3 regions of the Paenibacillus sp. FSL R5-0908 genome follow, and region 1 is predicted to be linked to each of the others. Evidence: predicted binding sites of a transcription regulator. Region 1 holds the regulator's gene; each other region holds the start of a gene.
The links. The regulator Rex, encoded in region 1, represses fermentation and respiration genes when NADH is low (regulators of the CRP and FNR family bind a similar motif). The targets are predictions, from matches to a motif close to TTGTGAAATATTTCACAA.

Region 1 (6,284 bases):
ATGAGATGATGATGGAGCTTGTTCCGCTCTTGGATGATGTTGTGCTCGTAGGGCATAATGTCGCTTTCGACTTCCATTTTTTACAAAATGCTTTAGATCGTTGTGGTTATTTGCCATTTCAAGGGCGGATTTTGGATACGATTGATTTTCTCAAAATTTGCTTTCCTTCGCTCACATCTTATCAGCTAGGCTCTGTCAGTGCTCATTTTGGAGTGACGCATGATCGTCCGCATCAGGCAGATAGTGATGCACTTGCGACTGCTTTAGTGCTGTTGAAATGTCTTGAGGAGCTCTACGAGCTGCCGCTGCTTACGATCCAGAGACTCTGTGAGCTGTTTACTGAAGAGGATAGTGATCTGGGCTGGTACTTTGATGGTCTGCTGCGAGAGCGGGAAGCGGAGACGCTACAGCCTGAAGGTGATCTGACTTTCTATCGTCAATTAGCGCTTGCAGTAGGAGACTGGACGGAGTTAGCGCCACCTAGAGATGAGCATGCTGAGAATCCGCTAGCGAATTTATCTTTTACTGATTATATGGACGAAGTAACCAAACGACTTAAAGACACATTACCGCAGTATGAAAGCCGGGAAGCTCAGGATATTATGATCAATGAGGTGATGACGGCACTTGCCGAAGACAAACACCTACTGATCGAAGCGGGCACAGGAACCGGTAAATCGCTCGGTTATTTGTTGCCTGCCATTTATCAAAGCGTTCGCACCAATGAAAAAGTCATGGTCAGCACTCATACTATTAATCTGCAGGACCAATTGCGCGAGCGGGATATCCCTTTGTTAACGCAGGTAGTTCCTTTTCCGTTTAAAGCTGCTATTTTTAAGGGAAGAGGACATTATTTGTGTCTGCGTAAGTTTGAGCATAAAATTAATAAAAAGGACTTTATAAGCCCAAGGGAAGATGCGCTTACTGCCGCTCAGATGATCGTATGGCTCACTCAAAGTGAATCAGGGGATGATGAAGAGCTGAATTTAAGCGGCCGGGGTGGTGATTTCTGGGAGACGGTGGCAAGCGATACCGACTCCTGTCTGGGCCGTTCCTGTCCGTGGTTCCGCAAATGTTATTATCATAGGGCTAAGCATGAAGCTGGGATTGCTGACGTGGTCATTACAAACCACTCTAAGCTATTCGCAGATGTTAAGGCTGGGCACCAGCTGCTTCCGGCTTACGAGCATCTTGTCATTGATGAAGCACATCATTTAGAAGATGTGGCTGGTAAACATCTTGGCATGCATATGAAGCATTTCACTGTGGCACACACGTTATCGCGACTGTATAAAGATAGCCGAAACGGACAGCTTCCTGCTCTGCGCCAGATATTACAGTCGTCAGGCAGTGAAGAGGCTTCAGAATGGAGCGGAGTCATCGATCGGATTTACCCGGATCTGCTTACCGTCAAAGAAACCTGGGATGCACTCAGCGACAAGCTGTTCAGCCTTTTGCCGGAACGCAGTGATGCAGGGGCGGGGGAAGCGGGACAACTGGTTATGCGGTTGCTTCCCGCCCGTAAGCCGAAGGATTGGGATGAATTAGTTGCGCTAGAGAACACTATGAATCTGACGTTAAGCGACATCATCCGTAAGGGTGATAAAATGCTTAACGAGATGCGTGACCAGGAAAGCCAATCCTCAGCAGACAGTCTTGTTACTGATATTAGCGGTTTATTTAAGGATTTGGCTTCCATTCGTGAGCAAGTAAGATTCTTTATGGGGCTGAATGACGATAATGTAGTATATTGGCTGGAGGCAAATGGAAATTACCGCAGCAAATCACTACAGCTGTATGCCGTCCCTGTGGATGTTAGCAGCCAGCTTAAAGAGTTGTTCTTCGATAAGAAAAAAAGCATCGTGCTTACCTCGGCGACGCTGTCTGTAGATAAATCTTTTCAATTTATGATTGATAATCTCGGACTTAACGAAGCTGCGGAAGAGGGACGTCTAATGACCTCACTCCTTCCATCTCCCTTTAAGTATCGTGAGCAGGCACTGTTAGTTATACCGCGTGATTTTCCTAGTGTGAAGGGCAGTGTGGGCGATGCTCGATTTGTCGATACACTCGTACAGTCATTATCGGAAGCTGCTAAAACAACACGTGGGCGGATGCTGGTTCTGTTTACTTCTTATAAAATGCTGCGTCAGGTATATGATCCGCTTAAAGAGGCTTTGGCCTCACAAGAGATTACGGTGCTTGGTCAAGGCGTGGAAGGTGGCAGCCGGAGTAAGCTGATCCGCCGCTTTCAGGACAGTGCAGCATCCGTTCTGCTGGGGACGAGCAGCTTCTGGGAAGGTGTAGATATTCCAGGTGAAGCACTGACTTGCCTGGCCATCGTGAGACTTCCGTTTCAACCGCCGAATCACCCGTTGGCGGAAGCGAAGTCGGAGTTATTGCAGGCCCAGAAGAAGAATCCGTTCATGAAATTATCTGTTCCTCAAGCGGTTATTCGTTTTAAGCAGGGATTCGGAAGACTGGTTCGCACGGCGCAGGATCGCGGAATAGTTATTGTTTATGATACAAGGGTTATTGAATCTCATTACGGAAAGTATTTCCTTTATTCATTGCCTGGTCCCAAAATGGAGCATATGCTTACTGATCAAATGGTCCCCCGCATAGCGGAATGGCTAGAGGATGGCGGCGCTTCTTAAAACGCTCGTCTTCAGTTTAGCTCCTCCTTATCCTTAAGGGCGGTCTGTTACAGTACCGCCCTTAGTAAGGAGAGGTAGACGTTTGAATATGGATTTACACAAGAACATTATTATTTTTAGGAGGAAAAATATGAAATCGGATAAAATATCAGAAGCCGTTGTTCGCAGACTGCCTGTGTACTTGCGTTTTTTGAATGATCTCCAGAATCGCGAAATATTAACAGTTTCCTCTCAGGAACTTGGACAAAAGCTTGATCTTAATCCCGCACAGATTCGTAAGGATTTAGCATATTTTGGTGACTTCGGCAGAAAAGGTATCGGCTACGATGTAACGTATCTTATTGAGAAAATCCGTCATATCCTGAAGCTGGATCAACAGCTTAATGTAGCTTTAGTTGGAGCAGGTAATCTCGGACATGCCTTGTCTAATTACAATGCATATCTTAAAGATACTATGAAAATCACGGCTATATTTGATTCGTACGCTCCTAAGGTTGGACGTAAGATCAACTCCCTTACTGTGCAACCGATGGATGAACTAGGCAGCACGATTCGTGAGCAAGGTATTCGCATTGCCATTATTACCGTACCTGATTCAGAAGCTCAAAATGTAGCAGATATTCTCATTTCTTCTGGGATTGAAGCGATTTTGAACTTTGCCCCTGTGATTCTGAAGACACCACCGAATATCCGGGTGCATGCAGCTGATTTTACAACTGATCTGCAAAGTCTTGCTTATTACTTGCGGGATGGAAAGGAAGAAAGCGAACATGAACAACAATAAAACGATAATTAAGGGCGGGTATTTTCTGACTCCGGGAACGGATGAGCCGGTTCTGAGTGGATATATGACTATTGAAGATGATTTAATCACTTACATAGGAAAAGAAGAGCCTCAGATGGAAGCTGGAGTGCAAGTGGTTGATGGCAGCCGTCTGCTGTTCATGCCTGGACTTGTAAACACACATGGTCATGCGGCGATGTCTTTGCTGCGTGGATATGGAGATGATTTAGCGCTACAAGTGTGGCTTCAGGAGAAGATGTGGCCGATGGAGGAAAAGTTCACCGGTGATGATGTATACTGGGGAACCTCCTTATCTGTATTGGAAATGCTGAAGGGTGGAACTACGACCTTCCTCGATATGTATGATCATATGGACCGAGTAGCCGAGGTAGCTGAGTTATCAGGTATCCGTTCCGTATTGATGCGTGGTGTGATAGGGTTATGTCCAGAGGATGTACAGAATCACAAGCTTGCGGAAGCGATTTCTTTTGCCCGTAACTGGCATGGAAAGGCTGACGGTAGAATTACTACTATGATCTCGCCACATGCCCCTTATACTTGCCCTCCGGACTTCCTGGTTAAGTTCGTGCAGGCAGCGCATGATCTGGATTTACCGATGCATACGCATATGTCCGAAACGAAACGTGAAGTGGAACAAAATGTGGCGGATTACGGGTTGCGTCCTGTAGCTCACTTAGAGAAGCTTGGAATGTTCACACGTCCCTCGATAGTTGCACATGGTGTTCATTTAAATGATGAAGAGATTGAGATCTTGGCTCGCCATAATGTGGGTGTATCTCATAATCCGGGCAGTAATTTGAAGCTGGCTAGCGGAGTGGCTCGGGTTACTGATCTTCTAAAAGCTGGTGTGAAGGTGTCTCTTGGCACGGATGGCGCGGCAAGCAACAATAACTTGGATATGTTTGAAGAGATGCGGCTTGCAGCTCTCATTCATAAGGGTGTCAGCGGTGATCCAACGGCTGTTCCAGCTCCAGAGGCTCTGCGTATGGCTACAGAATATGGCGCGCAGTCCATCTTTTTAAATAATGTAGGCAGACTTGCTGTAGGGATGAAAGCTGATTTCATTGCTATTGATATCGATCAGCCGCATTTGCTGCCACACACAGATCTGTTGTCTCATGCAGTTTACTCTGCTAGCGCTAAGGATGTTGAGCATGTGTGGGTGAATGGTAAACAGGTCATCAAGCATGGACAATGCTTAACCCTGGATGAGGAAGCTATCCGGCGTAAAGCGCAAGAAGCCTTCGAAGGTTTATTGAAGCGTTAAGTCTGGAGAATAACGAATAAATAATAGGCTGCGACTTTTTGCTTTTAGCAAAAGTTGCGGCCTTTTGTGCATTTTTAAGGCTGGGAAAGCTAGAAAATTATGAAATTTTGGATAAACACGCGGGTGTGTTATATAATCAAAAAAGATATATTACTAGAAAGGGAGCTGTACCTTGAAGAAAAGGAAAAAATGGATCCTCCTGGGGTCAGTTCTGATTCTGCTCCTGGGGTTTGGACTTATCCAGTTCTATGCCTATATTATGAAAGATCAATGGAACGAGCGTGATATCGCTAAGGATGTTGCCAAAACCAGAGCGGGTCTAACAGAGGTAACCAAAGCACAAAAATCGGTTTGGGATGAAAATGCAGTGTACTGGGTATTAACAGGGAAAAATGAAGCCGGGACTGCTCTTATGACCTGGGTCCGCTTTACGGTAGATGGAAAATTTGCTGAAGGCGACGATGCAGTGTTTGCTGAGGAACTAAGTAAAGGAACCTCGGAAGCCCAAATACGCGGCATTATCAAAGCTGATCTTCCGGACATAACGATTGAACGCTTGCTGCCGGGAGTATATAACGGAGAGTATGCTTGGCAGCTTTTTTATAAACAGAGCGGTCGGTATTATTATCAATTTTATCGCTTTTCGGATGGGTCCCGAATGGGCGAAGGTTACAGTTTACCTAAAAGTTAAGCTGAACATAAGGAAATTAAGGGTGGCATAGTAAACAAGCGAACTTAGTATAAGTTCGCTTGTTTACATTTATTTGATGTACAAAAGTGATATACTAAGTGATATACTGAATGGGTGGTTATCACCGAATATTCTCTTAAATTCACACACAAAAATAGGCTGATTGATTAAAAATCAAGGCCGATTTTGTCGAAAGTGAGGAATATATTTGGTATTGATGGAAATATTTAAAAAATTAAATTTTAAATATATTCACATTTATTTTGAAATTAGTATATACACCTGTGATATACTACTACTTGTAATTAGAACAGCAATAAGAGACTTCAGTCTCTCTGATGAGCTCTCAAGTAGCTATAAATTATTATACTGAGCTTTATATTTTGTCATCTTTGAGAGGAGGACGTTTCTTGAAATTACGTCTTGTACCTGTGCTGATAACGTCTCTACTGTCGGCTACTCTATTGTTTGGTGGCTTCTTTTTGTATCGTCAGTTTGCAATGCAGGAACCACTTCAGAAGATTGTATCTCAATATGAGGGCGTCAATAATTCTCATATCAGTATTAACCGCAATGAGGTCACTTTGAAACTTGATCTCCAGCCAGGCACGAAATTACGTGAACTGGTTCAGTACGTCTCCCAAGAAGGAAAATCGATGATTGATGGACGTACACTAAAACTTGATGTAGAACAGAACTCCAGTGAACTGCTGGATGAATACTGGGATAAAGCGATGTTCTCTGTAGCTGAAGCCATGGAGAGCCGTAAATATACACTTATACCCACAGAACTTGATGGACTCAAAGTGCAATATCCGCAATATAAAAATGTGATAGCCTCAACAGAAATTGACGACAATAATG
Region 2 (6,284 bases), 4.1 Mb from region 1:
GGTTAAGAGTGTAAATAGAATATTGACTATTTTGATTACCAGATAATTATCCGGAAAGATCAACAACAACGTCTTTAAATATAAAACGATCGAAAAATTAAACGGAAACATATGCAGATAGCCGTTCGTGTCAAACGACGAATAATCATTCCTGTACAGCATGTCGAGTGCCAATGAAAGCACTGTCTGCGAATCATCCGTCGGCAAGCGTGGAAACAGAAAGATAACCACCATCTGGATTGCAAAAGAAAACAGCAGTGTGGCTGGAATGACTATTTTCCAACTGTACTTATTAAGCTTCAGGCACATTTTATACAAAATAACGCTTAATGCCAGCACCACTGCGATCACTAGAATAAAAAGACCCAGCTCTTGTCTCTCCAAAATTGGCGTGTCCCCATATACGAAATAATTATATTTCGCCCTAATAAAAAAGGAGGATGCGATAAAAAGACCGATAAAGAATGCAAGTATGAGATACAATGTTTTTTGAATTCCCCTTATCATGGAAAACCTCCTTTGCGCAATCGAAAGCCCTTTACAATCCACTGTCCCGATTCATAAAAAGCATTATAAACACCCAAACTGAAAATCCAATGAAAATCGGATGTTTGGGAATTCGCAAGGAAGAGATTTAGAAAGAGGGGTACGCAAATAGACCGCCCACTCACAAAGGCATGCGGTCTATCTGTCGTGTCCTATTTGCTGAAGCCTACCGCTTTTAAAAGCGGATATTGCGTACATCAGAAGAATTTACTATCCATCTTTTTTAAAAACCGATTATCAGCGATTAAACTTTTCACTCTCTTCGTTGTATTAGGCCCTTTCGGTGTGCTACCTCTTCTATTCAGCAAAATCCACCGTAGACATGCCCAGGCTTCAAAGATTTCAAGTTCTTCCTGATCTATATCATTTTCCAATAGATAAGCAGATCGGAACACATCAGCATAACGCTCGGAGATATATATTTTCAGCAGAATAAGTGACCAGGCAAAATCATATCTAGAGTCTCCCAACTGGCCGTTCGTCCAATCAATTATGGTATATCGCTCTTTATCCTCCACTATATTTCCGATATGAAAATCCCCATGAATGATACAGTCCTGCTTCATTGGAGTTTGCTCAACAAGAGTAGTCAATACATTAAAAATATCAGATTGTTCTTTGGCTTCAGGGAAAAAGTAGCCGATAAAATTGTATTTTGGCAGTTGTATATTTCCAATCTCTTCAACGCGAATTTTATGTATTTTTGCTAATAGGCTTGCGAGTTCCTTCATTTTCCTGGTATTCATTTTATGAATAGGGGTTCCGTCAAAACCTGTTAACAACACCTTATATCCCTCCGGATTGATTCCCCAGCCCACTGGTTTAGAGACGGCTACTCCTCGTTCGGATAGAACATCCAATAAACGATATTGAAACTGGACATCCGGTCTGGATTCCTTATTCCATGTTTTCAGTACATAGCTCTCTTGATCAGAATTAATCCTTATGACCTCAGCTTCAAATCCTTGATCCATTGTATGCGCAGTTAAGCTGTCTTCCTGATTTAATAAGTCGTTTATGATTTCGTTGTGCTCAAGCCAATTTATGATAGATATAGGAGTTTTCAAAAATGGGTCTTCCTTTCGGAGTCAGCTACAACAGATTTACGCAACCCAAAATTACAAATAACATAAAATAGATTGTTCTATCCAGTACATAAATACAGTATCCGGGCTTTCCTTTTCAAACTTTTTCATTTTTAAATACATATCCATTCCATCAGAAACATCATGCCATAAATCCGTAAATGCAAAATCATATTTCTCCTTAGACATATGTTGTTCTGCATATTCGAAAGCATCTGCTTGGATAAGCCTGATCTTGTGAGCATTACTGAATTGTGGCAGTACATATTTATTAAATAGATCAATGACATCTTGATTTTTTTCAACAACCGTTATGCTTTCAACATTATCTTTTTCAGAAACCATATAAGCATAATAGCCAAGCCCAAGTCCAAACGTAAGAACATTCCCACACGCTTTATCTACAGCTTCTTTCATTGTTTCTATTTCATTTGGCGTGATCGTCATCCAGATTCTATCATTCTCTAATACGGCCGGGAACATGAATTCAGTTTGAAAAAAACCAACCTGAGGAATTTGTCTTCCCTCTTCTGTCCGGATGATATCATTGCAAACAAAACCTTCAAAAGGTTTATATTTTTCATATTTTAATTCACTATTATTAATCTTTATAGTTGGTATCTTGATATTTTTATAATATGGATTGTCATAATATTCATTTGCATCAAGCTTATGAAGCATATTGCTAAAATATTGGTTGAACAATTCCTTATCATCAACATTATCAACCGTATCCATCCCAAAAGCAGCAGCCAGCATTAAACCAAAAGCGTATTCATAAGATACACCACAGTTTACGATTTCTTCAATTTCTTCTTTGTTAATAAAGTCGGGGGTATTATTCAAATAGCGGCTTAGTAAAGCAAACACTTTATAGTTATCTTCTTTTACTTTTTCTTTTATTACATTATTAAATTCCATATTCTCACCTATTAATTAGAATTTGTTTCTATGTCTCATGTTAGTCTTTCCGGATTGACTAGTAGGCAATACTCTCATTTTACCATTTAAAAATCCAGAAGAACAAAAACCGCTTTACTAATCCGTGACAGTTACCACTTCTACAGTGAGAAAATCTTACGTCAAAACCTTCTAATTGCAAGATCTATGATTCATTTTTCGCCTAATCTGCTCAATATTTCGTTACCCTATGTTAGAATAGACGACTTGTATAATTTGTGAAAACTTTCACTAATAGCCATGATTGATGGTATACTTAATAAGAAGATGAACTAAAGAGAATAACGATGGAAAATGTGGACGTAACCGTAGAAGATTTGAAGTTAGGAGAATAACAGCGACGCGCGCGCTTCTCCACTTCCAACTCCCTCTGATACTTCCTTTCTTTTTTGTCGGGTTCTTTTGGTACATCTTAAGTACATCTTAATAGAGAAATATAAAAGTGGAGGGTTAACAATGAAAAAGAAAGCAGCTGGTGCTCTGAGTCTTGTCCTCTCTGTCATGCTCGTTACCGCAGGATGCGGTAATGGAAACGACAAGGTGAACGAGAGCAAGAGTAATAACAACGAGAAAAAAGAAGTTGAAGCCGTCTCCGGGGCATCTGAAGCAAGCTACACACCATTCGATCAATTAAAAGATAAATATGATATCATCATTGTCGGTGCGGGTGGTGCGGGAATGTCCGCAGCGCTTGAGGCCAAAGAGAAAGGCATGAACCCTGTTATTTTGGAAAAAATGCCGGTTGCCGGCGGGAACACAACCAAATCCTCTTCGGGAATGAATGCTTCTGAAACGAAATTCCAAAAAGAACAAAACATTGAAGACAGCAATGATTTATTTTATGAAGAGTCATTAAAAGGTGGCCATGACACTAACGACAAAGAAATGCTTCGTTTCTTCGTTGATAATTCCGCGAGTGCGATCGATTGGCTGGATTCCATCGGAATCCGCTTGAACAATATCACCATTACAGGCGGCATGAACGAAAAACGTACACACCGTCCTGAAGATGGCTCTGCTGTGGGTCAATACCTTGTCAAAGGTTTAGTGAAAAACGTACAAGAGAAAGAAATCCCACTTTTTGTGAATGCTGATGTCAAAGAAATCACTGAAAAAGACGGCAAAGTAAATGGCGTCAAAGTCCTCTTTAACCAAACAGAGGAAAAAACAATTACGGCAGATGCTGTCGTTGTAACCACTGGCGGGTTCGGTGCCAATATGGATTTGATCTCCGAAGTAAGACCTGACTTGGAAGGCTACGTTACTACTAACCAAATCGGCAGTACCGGAGACGGCATCAAGATGATTGAGAAACTCGGCGGCACAACCGTCGATATGGATCAAATCCAAGTTCACCCGACTGTGCAGCAAGAAAAATCCTACCTCATCGGCGAAGCTGTTCGTGGGGAAGGCGCTATCCTTGTTTCCAGTGAAGGCACACGCTTCACCAACGAATTGGATACCCGTGATAAAGTAACGGCTTCCATCAATACACTGCCTGAAAAAGCGGCTACGCTGGTCTTTGATTCCGGTGTTAAATCCCGTGTGAAGGCTATTGAACAATATGACAAAATGGGCTTCGTGATTCAGGCGGATTCCATCGAAGCTTTGGCCAAAGAAATCGGTGTTCCAGAGGATAAGCTGGCAACAACGCTTGATACTTGGAACAGCGCCGTTAAGAATAAAAAGGATGCCGAATTTGGCAGAACTACAGGAATGGACAATGACCTGTCCACTGGTCCTTTCTACGCTATTAAAATTGCTCCTGGGATTCACTACACCATGGGTGGCGTGAAGATCAATACGAACACAGAAGTTCTGAATAAAGATGGTGAAGCTATTCCTGGTCTGTTTGCGGCAGGTGAAGTTACGGGCGGCTTACACGGACAAAACCGGATTGGCGGCAACTCTGTTGCAGAAATCATTATTTTCGGCCGTCAAGCTGGGATCAAATCTGCTGAATTCATAAAAGCAAAATAAGTAGATAATAGATACTATAGGCCTCACAGCAAAAAGCTCAAGCATCGGCAAGTTAGCCGCTGGCTTGAGCTTTTTTAATGTAATTAATCGCCAATAGTTCGGATAATAGTATCAAACGGATCTAATTCCAACGTTTGTTGTCCATATTCCGTATCAATCGTAGTTTTTTGAAGCTGGTCGCTATTGTTAATCACGACGAGTATTTTACTTTCTGGATAATACGCACACTCTGTATATAAATTATCCGTAATATACTTTGTGTCCTTTAACTCATTCCCGGCATAACGAATCACATTTAACAGCAATCTTGTATTTTCAAAGCTTAAGGTGAAAGAAGGCAGGTAGATCCCCTTTCCTTTACCAAAGGCATGGGCAGACAATGTTATCATCCCACTCTTTTCACACAATACCGCTGCCGAGCCATCCGTAAGATAAATGTTATTTTTAGGTGTTATACTGGCTCCTTCAGGCACTAAACCTTGCTCATCTCTAGCCTCAAATGACCATCTTCCATGAGCTACCTTGGAGCCTGTATCCTCATCCAGACCAAGCACATGGGCCATTCTGAAAAAACTGTCATAACCTTCAAGCGCCGAAGGCTGATTGACACCTATAAAAGTACCGCCCTCATAAACCCACGCTGTCAGTAAGTCCACGCACTTATGGTCACTCCAGTATTCTCCGCCACTCCATGCTGAACCTGCCGAGCCGGCATTAATCACTACATCACACTCTTGTAATACTCCCTTACGGATATCTTCAAAATCAATGAACTGGACTTCAATCGGCAATCCGGACAAAGCCTCATTGATATGAATCAGATCATGCATATACGTTTCATGGAAATGCCCGGACAAAGTCCACGATCTCAATTTACCCCAAGCGTGCAAAATGGCTACCTTCGTCTTAACCTGATACGGTTTGCCTTTATGATGCAGCTCTTTAATTTCTCTGAATTCACCCGCGATCTTTTCGATATAATCACAAAAATCCGGATAAGGCTCTACAAGATGCAAATATCCGCCCAGTCCAATCCGATCTATAGGCTCTCTGAGCAAGGCGCGCCGGATATTAATCCAATACTTTTTGGCATCGAGCGTAGGGTTACCTCCCTCCATAAACGTAGGGAGCCCTCCCAATCCAACCGGAAATAAATAGGGATGCAGCCGAATCTCATGGGTATCTACTTTTACACCAGAACAAAGCCTTGCCTCATACCCTGAGAACACACATTTAATCATCCCGTCAAAACCAAACTCCTCAAAACGGTCATTGTAAGGCTCCATGCCAACCCAACTATCATCATAGAAGACATACGCCAGCTTATCGTGCTTATGCACAATATCAATTAATTGCTTACCAAATTCGATGACAAAATCATTGATAAATGCCATATAGTCCAGCTTCCGCTGCTGCGCCGGGATATGACTGACCCGATATTTCCCACCATTCACAAAATCCTCGGCCGTGAGCGAATACCCATATTTCTTGGCAAACAGATCAAGCGCTCTTGAGCTTACCGTAAAATCATATGAACCCCAGTCCGAGAACAAATGGCGATTGCGCTCATCACTGCCCCAGATCCAGGCGAAATTATAAAAGAGGGAGGTAAACCGAACCACTGTTGTTTCCTTATGCTTATGACACCAATCTTCTATCCAATGGAGTAAATATTTTTGCGTTTCTACATAGATGGGATCGATCTGCATCAGA
Region 3 (6,284 bases), 4.2 Mb from region 1:
CCAGTAAATACAAGGATTGAAATTCCCAATTCCCCAAGTATCCGTTGATTATTTCGAATAATTCCTATTTCCTCGACTTCTAGTTGGATGACTTCTTCCTTTAACTCTCCAAACTTCCCTTGACCCGTCATTAAAAGAGACATCGATAAGTACCCAGCCGAAACAAACGCAAAATAAATGAAACCTTCTGGAAAGCCCTGTTGATAGAAGATAAATCCAATTGCTAAAATAGCTCCGGTAATTTCACTTGCATAACCAAATTTACTACTCCATCTTCCAGTTAAGACGCCAACCATATAAATAATACAACCTAGTAATAGATATAACATAGTTTCAAAGATACTTGGGAACATATAATTACCTACAATTCTAATTATTTTTCTCATTGATCTTAATGATTAACAGATGAGTGTGTTCTCGTTCTAACTAGCGAAGTAGCACTCTTTGCTTTATTGTGTCGGTCAACGTTTCTTTTTCACAAATGTACCAAATAACGAATAGAGAATGATAACAAGGCTGACCGTAGCAGTAATATAAGCAGCGCCATCATGAAGAACGAGATGTGGTCTAGCAGGCAGAATACGATCGGACACAAGAAAGAATCCAACATATACGAGTATAATGACCATTCCTAGTCCGTAAATCATCCAGAAGGATTTGTGCTTTGAGGAGAAAGAGCCAGCACGAAGAATGGTAAATAAAACATAGGACAGGGCTAGTGAGAGTGCTAGATATACGATATTCTCGTATAGCGGAATCGTGAGGTCTCCGCTGAAACCGTTTAGAAAACGCCAAATAAGAAGCAAAGGGACCATAGGTGCAATTGTTTTTATTTGTTCCCATTTCGATGATTTGGGAAGCTCCTGAATGATCTCATTACAAAAGGACTTGGGATCTTGGCCAAATACTTGTTCGAATGATTTCCCCTCCCGCTGAGCCGTTAATAAATGATCTTCGAGTTCCATGAGGATCTCACTAGCGCTGGTATCCGATACGGCAGAGTTGCTCTGAATGTAGAATCTCATTTCGTTTAAGAGGGATTTATTTTTTTCGTTCAGCATTTAGCACCATCCTCTTTTTTTATAATACTGTTTACCGCATTACTTAGTTCGTTCCAATTTCCACGGAATAATTGAAGCTGCTGTTCTCCTTTTAGGGTTAGGCGATAGTATTTGCGGTTAGGCCCCGATGCAGAGGGACGTAGTGTACTTGCTACAAAATTTTCTTTCTCCAGACGAAGTAAGAGGGGATAGATGCTCCCTTCCTTTGCGAACACGAAGCCACTAAGAGCAAGCTTTTCCATAATTTCATATCCGTACGTTTCCTCTTCATCAATGATTGCAAGAAGACATCCCTCAAGCACCCCTCTAACCATTTGAGTGAACACGAGCATTCCTCCAATCGTAGCCTCTAGCTATATTGTTCAACAAGGTACTGAGTAAATAAATAGGTAGCTTGTATTGCAAGCTACCTATTAAATACTATCCAATTGTTACTTGTAATGCAAGTCAAGATATTATCATTTGAGGAATATGTTTTTTGGAAAGTTACTTTATTTCGTTAATAATAGAACATACTGTAGCAATTGACGAGCGTAGCCCCTAGGCTCCGCTATAAAAAAAATCGTGAAGATCTTCGTGGTCACACTTTTAGTCACAGTGCTTATTTTTTCATGACGATGACACGAATACATAAATAAACCGCCCTGTTCGCAATGTTGCTGACAGGGCGGTTTGCTATGTCATAGAGCGCAGCTTGAAAGTTAGCAGTCAACCGGCACTCTACAAGTTATCTTGCACGTTTTTAAGTCTACCTTATTAATAGAGCAGTTACACAAAAAATAAGATTACTCTGCTACAACTTGTTTGCCTGCAATCCGGCCGAATGTGAAGATATCAGCGATGGCATTACCGCCAAGACGGTTTGCACCATGAATGACCCCTGTTACTTCACCTGCAGCGAACAGCCCAGGGATGACCTCGCCTTTTTCATTCAATACGCGAGTCTTCTCGTCGATCACCAAGCCGCCCATTGTATGGTGAACGGAGGGTACAGCTTTTTCGATGTAGTAAGGACCTTTTTCAAGAGATTTCAATCCTCCGCGATGTTTGAAATCAAGGTCTTTACCTGTTTTCGCATAATCATTTACTTTATTAATCGTTTCTTTCAAAGTGTTCACGTCAATTTTGAAAAAATCAGCCGCCTCTTCAATCGTATCGGCTTTAAAGAGCAAGCCTTGTTTAACGAGTTGATCGTATTCGTCTTGATGAACTTCGATCGTTTTACCAATATCCTCAATGCCTTGATTCCATAATTGATACGTATATCCACCCGTTTGGGCAAGAATTGCTTTAGAAATAACGTCTCGACGTTCTAATTCCTCAACGAAGCGCTTGCCTTCTTGGTTAATCAGAATCGCACCATCGAAGCGGGAGTCTGCAACCAGGGAAATAACACCTGTCTCAGGATTACAGATTGGATACGTTTGAATACTCTCCATGTTTGTCAGTTTGGCGCCAATCGTTTCTGCCATAACGATACCGTCACCTGTAGATCCTGGTGTATCGGTAGTCATATATTTTTCATCCATTGTAGGGTTATACTTCTTACGCATCTCTACATTGGATCCAAAACCACCGGTAGCGATGATGACGCCTTTGTTCGCATGGAATGTGATCTTGTCGCCAGTACCCGAAGTCGCAGTTACACCTGTTATTTTGCCGCTTTCGTCCTTCAGCAAGGTTTCGGCTTTCATATTCGTTTTGATCGTGATTTGATCAGCGTCTGTTTTGGCTTTTAACTTAGTAATCAATTCAACACCTGTATGACCTACAGGAATCAACGCACGTTTTCTGGAATGGCCTCCAAATTGGAACAGATGATCAGGTAAGAACTCTACCTTGATATCATCGCGCAGCCATTCGGCAGATGCTAGAGCATTGTCGGCAAGTATACGAACCATCTTTGGATCCCCGAGGTTGTCTCCGCCTTTCATCGTATCATCATAGAACAAGTCAGCCGTGTCATCAGTGATGCCAAGAGCACGTTCAACCCAGTTGTCCGGCGCATTCATCTCACCACCGGAGATCAATGTGTTGCCGCCAACAGCTGGCATTTTCTCGAGCAGAACTACATTAGCTCCAGCGCTCTTCGCTTCGATAGCCGCACTAAAGCCAGCACCCCCGGCACCGATGACGACAACATCATAGGTTTGCTCGACTTCTTCTTTGTCTTTGCTTCCACTGACTGCAGCGCCAGCGACAAGGGTAAGTCCAGACTTCGTAATTGCATCTTGAATGGCTTCGAGATATCCTTTGCTTGTAACTGTAGATCCGCTAATGGCATCAACTTTTGCGCTGTTAGTTGCCATGACATCTTGCTTGAGCTGCGTATAAACAGGTTCTGCAAGTACTTCATTTTCCTTATGCTCTGTGACTTTAATGTCAGTGATCTTGTTATCTAGTAAGGAGACTTGTACTTTAATATCGCCATGTTTACCTTGCCCAACTCCTTCAAAGACTTGAACTCCGTTTGCATCTGAAGCGGGCTCTGCATCTTTACTGCCGCAAGCAGCAAGCGTGAACATAAGACTGAGGACTAGTAGAATAGATAACAGCTTTTTCGTGTGAGTTCGCATAATATCTCCTTCATTCTGTTGTGAATTGGTTACATACCCTAGGGAGAGGAAGATTTGCTAGGCAAATCCTTTATCTCTAGCCTAGACATGAATGTTATTTCATGTGAAAATATGCACAAGACCTATTATAGATTTAGTACAGCATTATGTATTTGCACAGATTAGTGTTTTTTTGTCTTTTTCGGGCATGTAAGAGACGGATATTGTGAAGGGCTATGATTACAATGAAATCAATTCACTTAAAAATCACGTTAATCGCAGGAGGCTGCTTCTTGCTGCTGTTCGTTGCATTGCTTGTAACAATATATTTGGAGATGAACCATACGGTTGTCCCTTTGAATAAGAACTTAACGCAGCAAGTGGTTACTGCACGCAGCGACCAGATTGATTATTGGTTTAATCAGCGCATTGGAGAGATAGACATGCTTGCTTCTCTAGCTTCGGACCATCAGTGGACACGAGATGAATTGCTGCAAGAGATCGATAAGTTCGAGGCGAAGAAGCAAGTAGAGTACGAATCCATACGCGTGGTGGATATTCACGGAAATTCCTGGTCAGCAAAGGACAAGCCTTTTTCGATACTAAACCGACCCTACTATCTAAAACTGCTGAATTCGGATACCAATTATGTGGTGAGCAATCCGATCGTATCCAAAGCGAATGCAGCCGAAATCGTCGTCATTCTTTATCGCGTGAATCCATCGGTGAATGATGAGGTAGCTTATATTGCCGCAGCCGTCTCCGTCAAGAAGATGAAGGAGATTGCTCAAGATGTAATGCTATATGACCAGTCAGGCCAGCTTATCGTCGATTGCAGAGAGCTGGGTGAAGGAGAAGGAGCGGAGGATGCAGCAGATAAGAAGAACATGAGTGTATTTGAGGCTCCAATTCAAAATGTAGAAGGCTGGAAGTTAGTACTCAAAGTACCGAATTCAACTCTATCGTTAGCGGTGATCAAAACCCAGCGGACTGCATTGCTGGTAGGCGTTCTTATCGGTAGTGCGCTTATCGTATTTCTGGTACTGCTTGCTTCTTCCATTATTCGTCCAATTCAGTCGCTTCGCCAGGTAATGGAAAATGTGCAGAACGGCAACCAAACCATACGAGCAGATGTTACGCGCTCGGATGAGATCGGCGATCTTGGACGAAGCTTCAATGACATGCTTGTTCAATTATACGCTGTGGAGCAGGACCGAAAGGAGATGGAACTCAGACTGATTCATGAGCAGATCAAGCCGCACTTTTTATACAACACATTGGATACGATCCAGTGGATGGCAACGGAACATGGAGCAGACAATGTGGTGGAGATGGTGGAAGCGCTTAGCGCGTATTTCCGATTAGGGCTTGGCACAGGCAGTCCCTACATTCTGCTTGATCAGGAGTTGTACCATGTCGAGAGTTATCTTCATATTCAAGGTGTGCGATATGAGGAGATTCTGGACTACGAGCTTCGATATGATGAAAAGCTTGCTCAGTGCCAAGTCGTTCGCTTCATGCTGCAGCCTTTGGTGGAAAATGCGATTTATCACGGGATTAAGCCACTTGGGGATCAAAAGTGCAAAATTTCGATTACAGCATATAAACAGGCCGATTATTTGGTCATTAAGGTTGAAAATAATGGGGTTATGATTCCGGAAGAGAAGCTTGAACAGATGAATCAAGCCCTTCTTGATGATACATATGATCGTTCTGCCACAGGCTTTGGGCTATACAGTGTAAACCATCGCATTCGACTAGCTTACGGGGTGCCATATGGCCTTGCAGTGAAGAGCGAAGATGGCATTACCGTTATGGTCATTCGAATACCTTTGGACGGGGAGTGGAATGAAGATGTGGAAGATTGTCATCGTCGATGATGAAACGATCATTCGCAAAGGCTTGCGACAATACATTGAGGAGAGTCCGTATCTTTTTGAGGTTGCAGGAGAAGCGAAAAGTGCAAACGAAGCATTGAATATGGTGGAGGAAGCCCCACCACATGTATGTCTTGTGGACATCAACATGCCGAATATGAATGGGCTCGATCTGATGAATATATTGCGCGAACGCTGCCCGTCGGTTCTGGTTGTCATCATCAGCGGGTACGATAACTTTGAATATGCGCGTCAAGCCGTGCAACTGCAAGCATTCGATTATGTATTGAAACCTGTGCCGAAGAGTGATCTGAACAAGCTGCTTCATCGGATCGATGAGCATCTTCAGGTAAAATATCCTTTGCATTCACATGAAGACAGGGTGGATAAGGAGCGGGAGTTTCCCGGGTATACAGGGGATGGAACAGTGCTTATCCAAAAAGTGACCGAGTATATTGACAGTCATTATCAGGATCCGGAGCTGTCTATTACTCGAGTAGCAGCGCTATTTCATATCAACCAAACCTATCTTAGCAAGCGTATGAAGCAAGAAATCGGTGCTTCATTCCTTGACTATGTCACCGAGCTTCGGATATCGAAGGCGAAGGAGATTCTGGATGACGTAATGCCGAATATCAAAATCGGGGATCTGGCCGTGAAGGTAGGGTATAAGAGCCAGTACTATTTTAGTCGTGTGTTCAAAAATAGAGTCGGTTCAAGCCCCTTAGAGTACAAAAAGCATCCGTTCGGTTATGGATAGGAGGGCTATTCTCGTCCCTCTGTAGCACGCC

Region 2: the regulator Rex is predicted to act here: its motif matches at 2,808-2,825, upstream of MKZ09_RS04290 (flavocytochrome c).
Region 3: the regulator Rex is predicted to act here: its motif matches at 3,739-3,756, upstream of MKZ09_RS04105 (flavocytochrome c).

What each region holds. Positions count from the first base shown of each region.
Region 1 covers NZ_JBBOUV010000001.1:5,073,490-5,079,773, reverse strand. The annotation lists gene dinG (ATP-dependent DNA helicase DinG) at 1-2,657, shown strand, start outside; gene MKZ09_RS23090 (redox-sensing transcriptional repressor Rex) at 2,788-3,441, shown strand; gene MKZ09_RS23085 (amidohydrolase) at 3,428-4,729, shown strand; gene MKZ09_RS23080 (cell wall elongation regulator TseB-like domain-containing protein) at 4,902-5,420, shown strand; gene MKZ09_RS23075 (hypothetical protein) at 5,831-6,284, shown strand, end outside.
Region 2 covers NZ_JBBOUV010000001.1:936,315-942,598, reverse strand. The annotation lists gene MKZ09_RS04305 (glycosyltransferase family 39 protein) at 1-507, opposite strand, end outside; gene MKZ09_RS04300 (aminoglycoside phosphotransferase family protein) at 744-1,613, opposite strand; gene MKZ09_RS04295 (spermine/spermidine synthase domain-containing protein) at 1,665-2,552, opposite strand; gene MKZ09_RS04290 (flavocytochrome c) at 3,048-4,571, shown strand; gene gnpA (1,3-beta-galactosyl-N-acetylhexosamine phosphorylase) at 4,655-6,284, opposite strand, start outside.
Region 3 covers NZ_JBBOUV010000001.1:896,060-902,343, forward strand. The annotation lists gene MKZ09_RS04090 (M56 family metallopeptidase) at 1-353, opposite strand, end outside; gene MKZ09_RS04095 (DUF1129 family protein) at 462-1,061, opposite strand; gene MKZ09_RS04100 (PadR family transcriptional regulator) at 1,055-1,393, opposite strand; gene MKZ09_RS04105 (flavocytochrome c) at 1,847-3,637, opposite strand; gene MKZ09_RS04110 (cache domain-containing sensor histidine kinase) at 3,910-5,496, shown strand; gene MKZ09_RS04115 (response regulator transcription factor) at 5,471-6,253, shown strand.